DNA from 2 places in the Pseudoalteromonas aquimarina genome. Region 1 is predicted to be linked to the other one. Evidence: riboswitches for the same ligand, from Rfam matches in the RefSeq annotation. Region 1 holds a riboswitch; the other holds the start of a gene.
The links. A riboswitch is a leader RNA that binds a small molecule or an ion and turns the genes downstream of it on or off. The one in region 1 is predicted to bind lysine.
Positions count from the first base shown of each region.

Region 2: linked by a shared signal. The riboswitch ahead of dapA (4-hydroxy-tetrahydrodipicolinate synthase) and the one ahead of lysC (lysine-sensitive aspartokinase 3) in region 1 are both predicted to bind lysine.

Region 1 is NZ_JBMMUG010000001.1:386,696-392,906, reverse strand. It holds gene AAEU29_RS01760 (4'-phosphopantetheinyl transferase family protein) at 1-582, shown strand, start outside; gene lysC (lysine-sensitive aspartokinase 3) at 532-1,818, opposite strand; lysine riboswitch at 1,949-2,122, opposite strand; gene nhaD (sodium:proton antiporter NhaD) at 2,206-3,459, opposite strand; gene AAEU29_RS01745 (MksB family condensin complex protein) at 3,647-4,894, shown strand; gene AAEU29_RS01740 (condensin complex protein MksE) at 4,900-5,451, shown strand; gene AAEU29_RS01735 (Mks condensin complex protein MksF) at 5,451-6,211, shown strand, end outside.
Region 2 is NZ_JBMMUG010000005.1:39,334-45,544, reverse strand. It holds gene AAEU29_RS13420 (phospholipase A) at 1-561, opposite strand, end outside; gene AAEU29_RS13415 (succinylglutamate desuccinylase/aspartoacylase family protein) at 670-1,782, opposite strand; gene AAEU29_RS13410 (PLP-dependent decarboxylase) at 1,785-2,990, opposite strand; gene AAEU29_RS13405 (2,3,4,5-tetrahydropyridine-2,6-dicarboxylate N-succinyltransferase) at 2,990-3,730, opposite strand; gene dapA (4-hydroxy-tetrahydrodipicolinate synthase) at 3,743-4,624, opposite strand; lysine riboswitch at 4,748-4,943, opposite strand; gene AAEU29_RS13395 (Solitary outer membrane autotransporter beta-barrel domain) at 5,118-6,056, shown strand; gene AAEU29_RS13390 (energy transducer TonB) at 6,092-6,211, shown strand, end outside.

The sequences.
Region 1 (6,211 bases):
CGGGAATATTTAGCATCTCGTTATTTAATTAAATGCTTAGCACAGCAATACTTCGCGATTGAACTCAAAGAACTTACAACGTTTTTTGACGAACCAAGTGCCCGTTTGGTAATTAAGTATCAAAACAGCACTTTGCCACTGTCACTGGTGATCAGTCATTCTAAAGGTTGGGTTGCGGTTTATTTGGCAAGCACACCTGAGCGTATGGGTATCGACCTAGAATTTATTTCAGAAAAGCGCCCTTTTCTAAAATTAGCCAAGCACTTTTATCATATTGATGAAATTAATGAAATTGAGAGAGCAAACCCTATGTCCGATACTTTTTTTCGTATCTGGACATTAAAAGAAGCGCTGGCCAAAGCCATTGCGGTTCCCATTGCTAAATTATTAGCACCCAATGTGTACGAAGGCTATGCCAATAACAATTTGCTCGCTTATAGCTGTCAAACCAAGCAGTTTGACTTTTCTTTAGCTGCGCCAGCAACTGTCTTTCAGCCACCAGCGCTTATTGAAGTTTTGCTTAAACCCAATTTAACAGGCTTCGAGCAAACGGCTGTGAATCGCTTGCACAACGTTATCTGATTCACTTTGCTCTACTAAAAAGCACAGATTGTGTTTACTAGCACCATGGCAAATTAAGCGAATGTTAAATTCACTAAGTACACCCATTAGGTTAATTTCACCATGGCGTAACTGAATTTCAGAGCCAATTAATGCCACCAAGGTTAAATTATTCTCAACCGTTACATGGCAAAATTCGCTTAGCTCATCAAGGCAAGCTTGATCAAGCTCTGGGCGTAATGCATTTGGCGCATTATCAAGCGTTAACGCAACACTGATTTCAGAGGTAGTCACTAAATCTACCGAAATATTGTATTTCGCTAAAATAGTGAAAACGCGTGCTAAAAAGCCGCTCGCAAGAAGCATTTCTGGGCTTTTAAGGGTCAATAAAATCTGATTTTTACGCTGGGTTACTGCGCGAATACCGGCTTGCTCAGACTTTTCTTTCTCAATCCATGTACCGCCTTGCTCTGGCGCTTTGCTAGAACCAACAAACACACTAATGCCACTGCGGCTTGCTGGTAAAATAGTTGCAGGGTGTAATACTTTGGCACCAAAGGTTGCCATTTCGGCCGCTTCATCAAAGCTCAGCTTTGCAATCGGTGCTGCTTTTGCACATAAACGTGGATCTGTACTAAAAATGCCAACAACGTCTGTCCAAATGTAAACGGCTTTTGCGTCTACTGCCTCTGCTAGTAACGCAGCACTATAATCAGAGCCACCACGGCCTAAGGTTGTTGTTTCACCTTGGCTATTTGCACCAATAAAACCTTGAGTTACAACAATGTTATTCTCAAGTAATGGTAAAAGTTTTTCAGTTGCTAAAGTACGTGTGCGTGCAACGTTCGGTTCTGCTTTGGCGAAATGTGAATTTGTCGCAAGCACTTCACGTACATCAAAACGCTGAGACTGTGCGCCTAAGCTGCGCAATACTTGCGTAAATAAATACGATGATAAACGCTCACCAAAACTCAAAAGCTCATCGGTTGCTTTGTCGTCAAATTCATTTTCAAGTGCAAGGGTTTTGAATGCTTCAAGTGTTGCTAAAAAGCCATCAGTGATATCTGCATCTAATGTTAGTTTATCGGTAATATTGTGCTGAATTGCAACAACCGCATCGATATGTGCTTGGCGCTCTTCAACCGTTAAACTGTCATTGGCAAGGCTTACTAAGTGATTAGTAACACCTGAGCTTGCACTTACCGCCACTAAACGGGTATTTGGGTTTGATAAAACAATTTCAGCACAGCGCACCATTGCGTCATAGTCAGCGACGCTGGTACCACCAAATTTTGCTACATTGATATTTGAATTAGACACAGTCTCTCCTTTAAATCTTAATAAGGAGAACTTGGCAAGGAACGATATTGATTACATCAGGATAGTCTCTGCCAGAAGCTCTCCACCTGTTACAGGTGACAGTCCCGAAGATTCAACTTCTAGAACCGAAGCAAACTGGCCACAAATCCAGATCACTCCTCGGCAGTTAACCCCCTGATAGACCGTCGTCGGGAATGTGCCCTCGAATCTACTACCTGGTTAATGCACCTCTTCTGTGTTTGAATACTTAATAAGCACACAAACAAAAGCCTTCTAAAAAGAAGGCTTTTGAAATTTACCGTTTAGCCGTCTAGCTGTCAATCACTAATTAAGAAATAAACAACCAACTAAATACGATGATGAATAACCAATGGTGTAGGCAATCATCAAATACATAAACATGCGCAGGTAACTTACAAAGGTCAGTTCCTTAATTTTGCTCATCGCAATAATACCTGCAGCTGAACCGATAATCAGCATTGAACCACCCACACCTGTTGCATAGGTGAAGGTTAACCACTGGCGCGTATCCATTACGATATCTGCTTTTAGTAGTGCTGCAGTAAGCGGAACGTTATCAACCGCGGCTGACAAAATACCCATAATAAAGTTTGCGTACTCTGGCGCTAACACTTCATACAGGTGTGTAAACTGGTTTAAAATACCAATTTCTTTCATTGCACCAACAAGCAGTAATACCCCAACGAAGAATAATAAGGTGTCGTACTCAATTTCACGTACATAGTCGATGATCTTTTTGTTCACATCTTTTTTGCGCATTAAGAATTGCGCCACCAAAAACATCAGCGATAAGCCAAACAAAAAGGTTAATAAAGGTGGAATGTGATACCACACACTAAACATTAGCGTTGCTACGATGGTCGAAACAAAAATACACGCAATGGTAATGTCGGTTTTTTCAATGCGGCGTAGCTCTACTTTTTCAAAGGTAATGGTGCCTTTCATGCCCATGCTCAGCATCGCTGCCAAAATAAATACAGAAAAAGCAGCTGGTGCAACTAATAACAACAAGTTAGCAATGGTTACTTTATCAGCGAGGAAGATCATTAAAGTAGTTACATCACCCGTGATAAGCGATACACCACCTGAGTTCACCGCAAATACAATGAGCGTGGCATATTTAATTAATTTTTTGGCATCAAGCTTAAGCGACATCACAACCGCAAGCGATATCAGCGTTGCAGTGATGTTGTCAGAAATCGACGAGAAGAAAAACGCAAACGCACCTATTAAATACATTAAATTGCGTTCACTCATTTCATTAGGCAATACCCTATGCACCAAGCTTTGAATAAACCCCTTCGAGTTTAAATAAGCAACAAAGGTCATCGCCGCCATCAAAAACAACCACAAGGTCGCAATTTCTAAAATATTGTGATCGAGTTCTTTTTGAACAGATTCTGGGCTTTGCCCATGTAAAGGGGAAATAAAGAGAATAATCCAGCACAAAGTTCCAAAAAATAGCGTTGTTTTGGCTTTGTTTACATGGATAATATCCTCTATAACAATCAGCACGAAAGCGATTGCTATCAGCGCGAGAATAACACCTGACACCATCTTGTTATTTTAACCTGTAGAGTTGAGTTAAAAATTTGAACGAACACTACTGAAAACGTTAGTCAGCAGAGCGGCGCGAAGTGTAGCATTGTAGATTACCTAAAACCACTACGGTTTTAGTCTAATAACACACTTTTTTTATAAAAAATTTACTTTTTGGATAAATATCAAGTTAACGTGGATAAATATGATCCCACCTAAAAGAATTCTAACGACCTTGGTAGAGAACTGGTCACTGATTGAAGCATTAATAAAACGCTTTGATTTTGGTGATTTTAGTTTCCAAGATGCTCAGAGCTTATTAAAAAAATTAGACTCAAAGCTCTCATCTGAGGCCGTGTTTAAACAAATTAACAAGTTGATCCAGCTAGAAATTATCATTCCACTAGCAAAATCATCACAACTTGAAATCAACCGAGCAATTGCTGATTTCTCGCAATTTTTATTGCAAGAAGAAAGCCTTGGCTTAGTTGGCGAAATTCATGTTTTGGTAGAAGATTTAGCACGCTTAAACCAACGTTTGTCACATGCCGGTTTTAATGATGACGAAATGGAAATCAAGCGAAATGCACGCATTATGGATGAGCGCGTGCGTAAAATTGTTAAATTATTTCAACATAATCAAAACGCTATTTTTAACCTGGTTGAACAAGCTAAATCTAACGACTCTAATTTAACGTTGGCAAAACGCTATAAAGCGGTCATTGAAGCATTTGATGAATACATTGAACCAATGCTCAATATGGTGGATATTGGCGGCGAATTTAAGCTGTGTTTTGAGCAAATTGAAGCCTCACTGAGTGACTTGATAATTCACTTCACGACCCTTGGCAAATTTAAACACGAAAAGCGCCAGCTAGAGCAATTGCGCAGCCGTATTTTAGATATGTATTTAATTGGTCAGCAATCTCTCACCAAAAGTGCCGATGTATTATTGCCACTGCGAGAAGAGCTGCGCCGCAATACCCAGCTAACCAAGCAAACCTCAGAGGTACTTGCGCTTATTCGTAAACAAGGGGTGGATAAAATCCTTGGCGAATTTATGCCGTACTTTAGCTCAGAGGCGCAGCGATTGTCGCTTGGTTCTAACAACCAAATCACTGCGTATATGGCCGAGCTTGCGGAGTTTGAGCACGACGAGTACGAATTACCGGATATGAGTGCGGTGAATCAATACACGGCACCGAACATTCCAGATTACAATCAAGTAAAACAACGCTTTACGCAAGCTAAACGCAGCAAAAAAGCGTCTATTATGGATTTCTTAACGACCACCTATGATGAACTAGAAACTGACGAGTTATTATACCTTTACCAAAAACTAGCTAGCGATAACACGCTCGCTATTTCACACGGCGAGCAAGTAACCATTCAAAGTGGTAATAAACAGCTTACGCTCAAGCCGTATCTCGCAAGTTCAGTTTCATCGGATTAACTTTTATGTCTCAAATCGATTTATCATTGCTTTCAGAGCTTAAAGCAATCAATAAAAAACTGGTGTCTGGCTACCATATTTGCGAGCAAGACAGCCAACTATTTCAACAACTTGATCAAGAATTTGATGCTTATGAAGCGCTTTTTGCTGCTCTTGGCCAAACCCTTGTTCACGATGCCCGCGGGTTTTATTACCTGCAAGTGGATGAGGGCACCCCAAATATGGGGAAAATCTCGCGCTCATTTGCCCTTACCATTTACGTGTTGATTGAGCACTATGCCAACCTCGGTAAAGATCCACTAGTTGCCCTATTCGATAGCGATATCGACCTTGAACTGATGATGACCTTAGTGCAAAACAACAAGCACTTATTTGATCAGCTAGAGATCTTTTCGGGTAGCGATATGCGCCGCGATGTGTTTTTACGTATGGTAAGGCTTGGTGTTGCCCGCGAAACCGAACTGGGTTTTCGTATTCTTGCCTCAGCGCACCGCTATTTAGATGCCCTAAACGATATTAGCAATTTTCAAAGTCACATGGATGAGGAGCAAGTGTAATGACTGAATTATATGGTTTAACCAAGCTTGCCCTCTTAAATACCGCAGGTTACGCAAAATGTGTGATTCCACTCAATAAAAGTAGCTCTATTTGTGCGCCTAATAACACAGGTAAAAGCTCGGTTATCAACGCATTACAGTTTCCACTGATTAACGATTTGCGTTTAACCGAATGGGACGGACACGACCTTGACGAAACCCGTAAATTCTATTTCGCGTCTGATCAATCGTATATTCTACTAGAAGCAGAACTCCCACATGGCTCAGTAGTTATTGGTGTTGCTGGCCTTGGTAAAGTCGCAGGGTATGGTTACCAGTATTTTTGCTACCACGGTAAATTAGATTTAGCCGACTACACACAAAACAAACGCATTTTAAAATACACTCAGCTATTTAAAGAGTTAGGTGAAAAAGGTTACGCCCCGTATGAACTTAAAGCACAAGAGCTAAATGCCCTTCTGACGGGTGGTGCAACACCGTTTGATAGCGTGCTTAACCTTAAAATGATCCCGCTCAATCATGCCCATGACGCACCGATTTATAAAGAGATCTTCCGCCGAATTCTTAACTTACATAAGCTTGGCGCGCAAGATGTAAAACGCTTTATGTTAAAAGTGTTTGAACGTCATATGTCAAACGCCAAGGTGGACTTTTACGATGTGTGGCAACGCGCCTTTGAAAAAGTAAATCGTGCAAAAATAGAGTTAAAAGCGCTTGAGCAAAATGGCGAAGCCATCACTGCGCTTGAAAGCATGTTAGA
Region 2 (6,211 bases), on a different contig from region 1:
TTCATCACCCCACAAGCGATTTTCATCATCGAGCAAATTCATCCAGAAAACTTCTGGTTGGTAGTTTGTTTCGCGAAATGGCGATGAAATATCGTTATTATAAAGTTGCCAATAAGATTGCATGGTGAAGCCAAAGTAAAAGGCTTGGTCAATATCTGACTTACTTTGGTACAAAGGCACTTTTAAAGATAGTTGGAATTTCGCCTCTAAATCATCAAGTGGAGCACCTTTTAAATTTGGATCGCGTGCAGCGGGTGTATTTTTAGGCCTGTCCATATACGTAACGGGTAAAATGTAGTTACGCTTATGGGGAGTGATCACATTTGGGTTGTTTGTTGTGACCTTTTCGCGAATAACACGTTTATCAATAGCAGACATTTTTTCCATATCGGCTATTTGAATACACTTTTTCTTCACTTCTGCGAGTGTCTGAGATTCATCGCCAGCTGCAAGTTCATTTAAGATACATTGTTTAGCTAATTGATTTTCGGAAGGTTCATCATTTGCAAAGGCAAATAGGGGAGCTAGTGAGAGTAGTAAGCCAGGAGCTAAAAGGCGCATTAATTTTATCCCTAAAGTGAGTGGGCTTATATTATAACCAAAATCGAAACATAAAAAAGGCGGCATAAATGCCGCCTTGTGCCCCAGAGGGGACTTCTCACGCAACTGTTACAATTCAAAATAATTTGTGAAAAACTTATAAAGCTCAGTGCCTTGATTTACGCTAGCTGAGGCAAAATGCAAAATAGTGATAGCATCTTTATCTAGCGTGATGTGATTAAGCGGTTGCTCTGAAAGATAGCGCTCCATACGTAAAATTTTGGCAATGGTATCACCAGCTTTAATATGGCTACCTAATGCTGCTGTATATTCAACCATGCCACCCATAGGTGCATAAAACGCAAGGTAATCATTCAGATAGCATGCGTAACGTGTTATCGGCTTAGGCTTAAAATGCGAATCAAGTAACGCTTCTTTATAAGTTAAATAGCTCAAAATGCTATTTGCATCGTTTTCCGCTTCGGTTAAATCAATCTTTTCTTGCGACCCTAGCTCTACGGTAAATGCTTCAACTAATACTGGAATCTCTCTACCAATTGATTTGTATGCTTCACTTAATTGCCACCATGGACAAAAGTTAGCTTCGTCCATGGCACCATCAAACTCATTTGGAATAAGTAACACATGCTCAATATCAAAATAGCGCGCACTGTCTTTGGCATAGTCAGGGCAATATAAATGCTTCGCAGAAATTGGCCCTGTATGTAAATCGAGCACAATGTCTGCTTGATGAGCTAACTTTTGTAGATTAAGCGCAATACGTTTACCTGTATTTAGGGTGTAACTTGGGCCATCTAAAATAGCAGCTGTTGCTGCAACCAAACGTTTTTTAAATTCGGCTTTAATGGTATCCACGCTGGCATCACTAAATTCAGCCACAAAGTTTTCTACCAAATGTGCATGGTTTTGATACATGCGATTCCAGTTGGTACCGGTAATTGGATCAAAACGGCCTAATGTAAATTCACCTGATTTCTGGTTGCAACCAATTGGGTTGGCATACGGTACTAAGGTAATACTTGATGCTAAGGTTTGTTGCTTTAATTTTTCAAGCAGTTGGTAAATAACAGCATTACCTTGCACTTCAGCGCCATGCATATTTGCTTGAATGTAAACACTTGGCCCAGTGCCATTGCCTGTAAGGCGATAAACCGGAATAGTCAGTGGTAAGCCGTTAGCAATTTCACCAACTTGAATGTTTTCTTGGGTAATTTGGTTCATGGTTATCTCAAGTAATAATCAGCGCTTTCAGCACGTCTAACACAGCTTACTTGCCCTTGTTTAACAGTGTATTCTGCAGGTAATTCATGGCATAAAAAGTACGGCATACTTTCAGTAAAACCATATGCTCCGCACTGTGAGAAAATCAGCCAGTCAGTTTCATTGATATCTGCTGCAAGCGAAAACTCACCTAAACTATCTAGCGCAGTACACAGTGGTCCGTGCACTAAAAACGACTTAGTTTCAGCATTTGAGTGGCGAAGTAATTCTGCTGGGAAGGCTTGATTAGTGACTGCAGGGCGTAAAATGTGATTAATACCGCCTGCAACAATCAGTTGATTAGCGCCATAGTTTTGTTTTTGCTCAACGACAGGGTTGGCATAAAAACCAATTTCACCTACAGCATAACGGCCGAGTTCCATCCAAAGTTCATCACAACCAACTGCCTGCTTGATGTTATCAAGAGCATCTAATAATTGCGGCCACACTAAACGCTCTGCTTGTTCGGTATAAGGGATGCCTAAGCCTCCGCCTAAATCCAAAATACGTAATTTAAAACCAAGCTGAGCACTTAACGTTTGAAGTGGTGCAATCATGGCGCGCCATAGCTCGGCAAGTTTGTCACTGCTTAACATATTGCCCCACTGGAAAATATGTAAACCGGCAAAATCGAGCGCAGGGAAGTCTGAAATATTAAGTGAAGCCCAATCATCACAGCCAAGCCCAAACGGTGTTAAGCTGTCGCCACCAAGTGGATTTTTTTCACTGTCTGGCCAACGCAATTGAACACGCAATAATATGCGAAGCCTAATATCATGTTCGCTTGCTGCTTGGTTTAACCAAACCACTTGATTATGACTTTCGGCAACAAAGGTGCGAACACCTTTGTTTAGAAAGTGTTGGATCTGCTTTTTAGATTTGGCAGGTCCAGTGTTGAGCACACGTTTAGCATCAATACCCTGAGCGAGCACTTGATTAAGTTCGCCACTACTGGCGACATCAAAGTCAAAGCCGCATTTATCTAACGTTTGAATAATCTCAGATAGCGGGTTGGCTTTAACGGCATACCATAGTTTCACCACATTTTGTGATGTTAAGGTGGTTAAATGCGCTGCCAGTTTATCAAGATCATAAACATAGAACGGAGTATCGTTTTGCTGGCATAGTTCAGCCAGCACTTGACGCTGTTGTGTGCTCAAGAAGCTCATTAACGTAAAGCCTCTTCCAATTCTAATGATGCATCGCTTTGTTCATCACGATATTTAACAATAAGCGCACAAGACATGCTTAACCCTTGCTCACGACCCCACTGGTTAGATGCTGGACGAGAACCCGGAATAACAATCGCGTTTTCAGGAATAGGCTCGCCTTTCTCTAATACGCGCTCATTAACACAGTCATAAACAGGGATCGTTGCAGACAGGCGAACACCTGGAGCAAGTACTGCACCTTTTTTAACTACAACGCCTTCAACAATTACACAGCCTGCACCAATAAATGCATCGTCTTCAATAACAACTGGGCTTGCGCCAACAGGTTCTAATACGCCGCCAATTTGTACCGCTGCACTTAAATGTACGTTTTTACCAATTTGTGCACATGAGCCAACTAAAGCATGGCTATCTACCATCGTACCTGTGTCGATGTAAGCACCAATATTAACGTACGCTGGTGGCATGATTACTGTGCCGCTTGCAACATACGCACCTGGGCGAACACTCGTACCACCTGGCACCATACGTACACCTTCTTCAGCAGAAAAACCACGTACTGCAAGGTTATCTTTATCTACAAATCCACCTGGGAATTCGGTGTTAGTACCATTTTTAAAAACGTCTAAAATGCCTTTTTTAACTTCTACATTTGCGTGCCAGTTACCATTTTCATCTTGGTTTGCTGCACGTACAGAGCCATTTTCTAGGTTTTTTAATAGTTCTTGCCAGTTCATAGTACTTCTCTCTTAATTCCAGGATAATATTTTTTGATTCGCAGCGAGAATTGCCGCAGGTGATTCCAGCTCATGATGAGTAAGCGGTGGACGTAAATTAGGGGTATTGAGTTTGCCTTGTTGATGCATTAGCACTTTTACAGGCACAGGATTAGCCACTTCAAATAAGCTATTTACAGCCTCACTCCATGTAGTAAATAAGTTTGGCGTACCAGAAAGCGATCTGCGAACAAACTCTGCGGTTTGTTTAGGCCATGCGTTTGCCGCAACTGAGACTAATCCTTTGGCGCCTGCTTGGGCAAAGTAAGGCATTAAGGCATCATCGCCACTGTAAATAGCCACATTCGGATTGCTGGTTCTAAAGACTTCGAACTTGCTAATATCACCACTGGCTTCTTTTAATGCCCAAAGATTTTTGTGGTGCCCTAATGCAGATAAAAGCTCTGGTGCAAGTGCCACAGCACTTCGTCCTGGCACGTTATAAAGCATGCAAGGTAGTTCAGTTGCACTAAGTAATGCATCAAACCATTGTATTTGACCTTTTAATCCCGGCTTTGCGTATAGCGGTGAGCCCAATAAAAGCGCATCAATAGGTTGTTGATTACAAAAATCTAACCATGAAAGTTGCTCAGGTAAGTTGATACCTCCAACCGCAACCATCAAAGGGACGTTTGGCGATAAATCGCAAACAAAGCTGACAACAGCTTGTTGCTCTGAAGTGGTTAATGCTAAGCCTTCACCAGTGCTGCCGAGTAATAAAATGCCATTGTTAGCATCTTGCTGCTCGTTAACAAGTTGAGCTAAGTTATCAAAATCAATCTCACCATTTTCATTAAACGGTGTGACTAATGCAGTCCACAGTGGGTACTGCGCTAAATTAAATTGTGATTTCATCTCTAGCGAACTTAATGTGTGTTCGGAGATAGGCTAAGGGAAGGCTCAGTCCACTTCGAACAACTAAAAATTCGAAGAGCAATGGACTTAAAAAATAGATAAGGCAAATGGCCTTATTTTTCTAAGACCAGAAGCTCTCCACCAAACTTATTTACTTGTAATCAAGTAATTGGTGACAGTCGCTGGGATTCAGCCCAGTCGCCCGAGAATAAGTATTAGCAAAAACATTATTCTCTCGGCGTTAATTCCCCTCATTCAGTGTCTTTGGAGTTTGCTCTCCTCAACTGAACTACCTGAATAACGCACCTCTTCCAGCCCTTGAGCAAGTTGCTTAATGACAAGCAACTTGCTTTAAATAGGGTGATTGAGCGGCAATTGAAACATTTTGGACGTCTAAATGTCAATAAAATTTATTTTTGCTCGCTGCAATCTACTTATGTTTAATGGTATAACTACCGCTAATTGTCTCTAATTAAAATAAAAAACGTTTGTTGTGAGAAAGTTAGGATTATTGTTTTTTGTCTTGTTTTGCGTGCCATCGTATGCGACGGTAAAGAAAGCTTATGAAGAGTCGTTTGCATCGTCTGTGGTGCTCAGTGATTCAGACGTGGTGCGATTTGGTTTTGGTAACTTTGATCCTGTTAATATTTTAGAGCAGCTGGGTGATGATAATAATGATCAAAGCTTGGATTTACGTAAGCAGTTACAGGTTTTTGCCCTTCCGTATACATATCAATTAGATGAGAAGTCTCGTATCAATACCCATTTTTCTTATATCTCACAATCACAAGAAGTGCTATTTGATAATTTAATTATCCCTGATGATAGCCATGATCAAATTTTTACTGCATACGGTGATTACGAAAGCGAACTTTATCGCTATGAAAATTGGTTATTAGAGTGGAATGCCGGTGCTCACATAATGCATTATGACAATATTCATGATTATAAAAGCCCTGAAAGCCGCGCTATAAAATCGGAAGTGGAAGGAATTTATTTTAATACCACAGCTAATTCTTTGTTAGCGGATTTTGGTTTAACGCTGAGCAGAAAAAAAGAAAGTCGCTGGGGACATTGGCTCGTTAAATCAAGTTATAACCACTTCTTTGGTAAAGGATTTGGCGGTGATGAGCCAACACGAGAAGCTACGCCGTCAGGTTGGTATTTTGCAAATAGTGTGCGTGCTACCGTCAAGTTAGATCAAAAACTAAAACACACCGAATCGATATATTTGAAATTCCAACGCGTTGATTTAGGCGGTGATGCGCGCAGTGCTTTTAGCACAGGTCATTACTATGAATATGGGGGTGGTCTGCTTATCGACACACGGCCTTGGACATCATGGTTTGACAATATTGGCATTGGCTTGCATTACAACGAAGGCAGTGTACTTAGCGGTGGCAGCATTGTAATTTACTTCAATGAAGAGTAACGTATTGAGAATTATTTACCTAAAAGGATTTAAGTATGATTGCCTTTTCACTTCTTGTGTTTTCAGCTAGCGCGCTAAGTGCAGCTGAGAATAATCCTGTAATCAATAAAACTGAGCAGCTACATTTAAATACCATCGTTAATGCTGAGGCGATT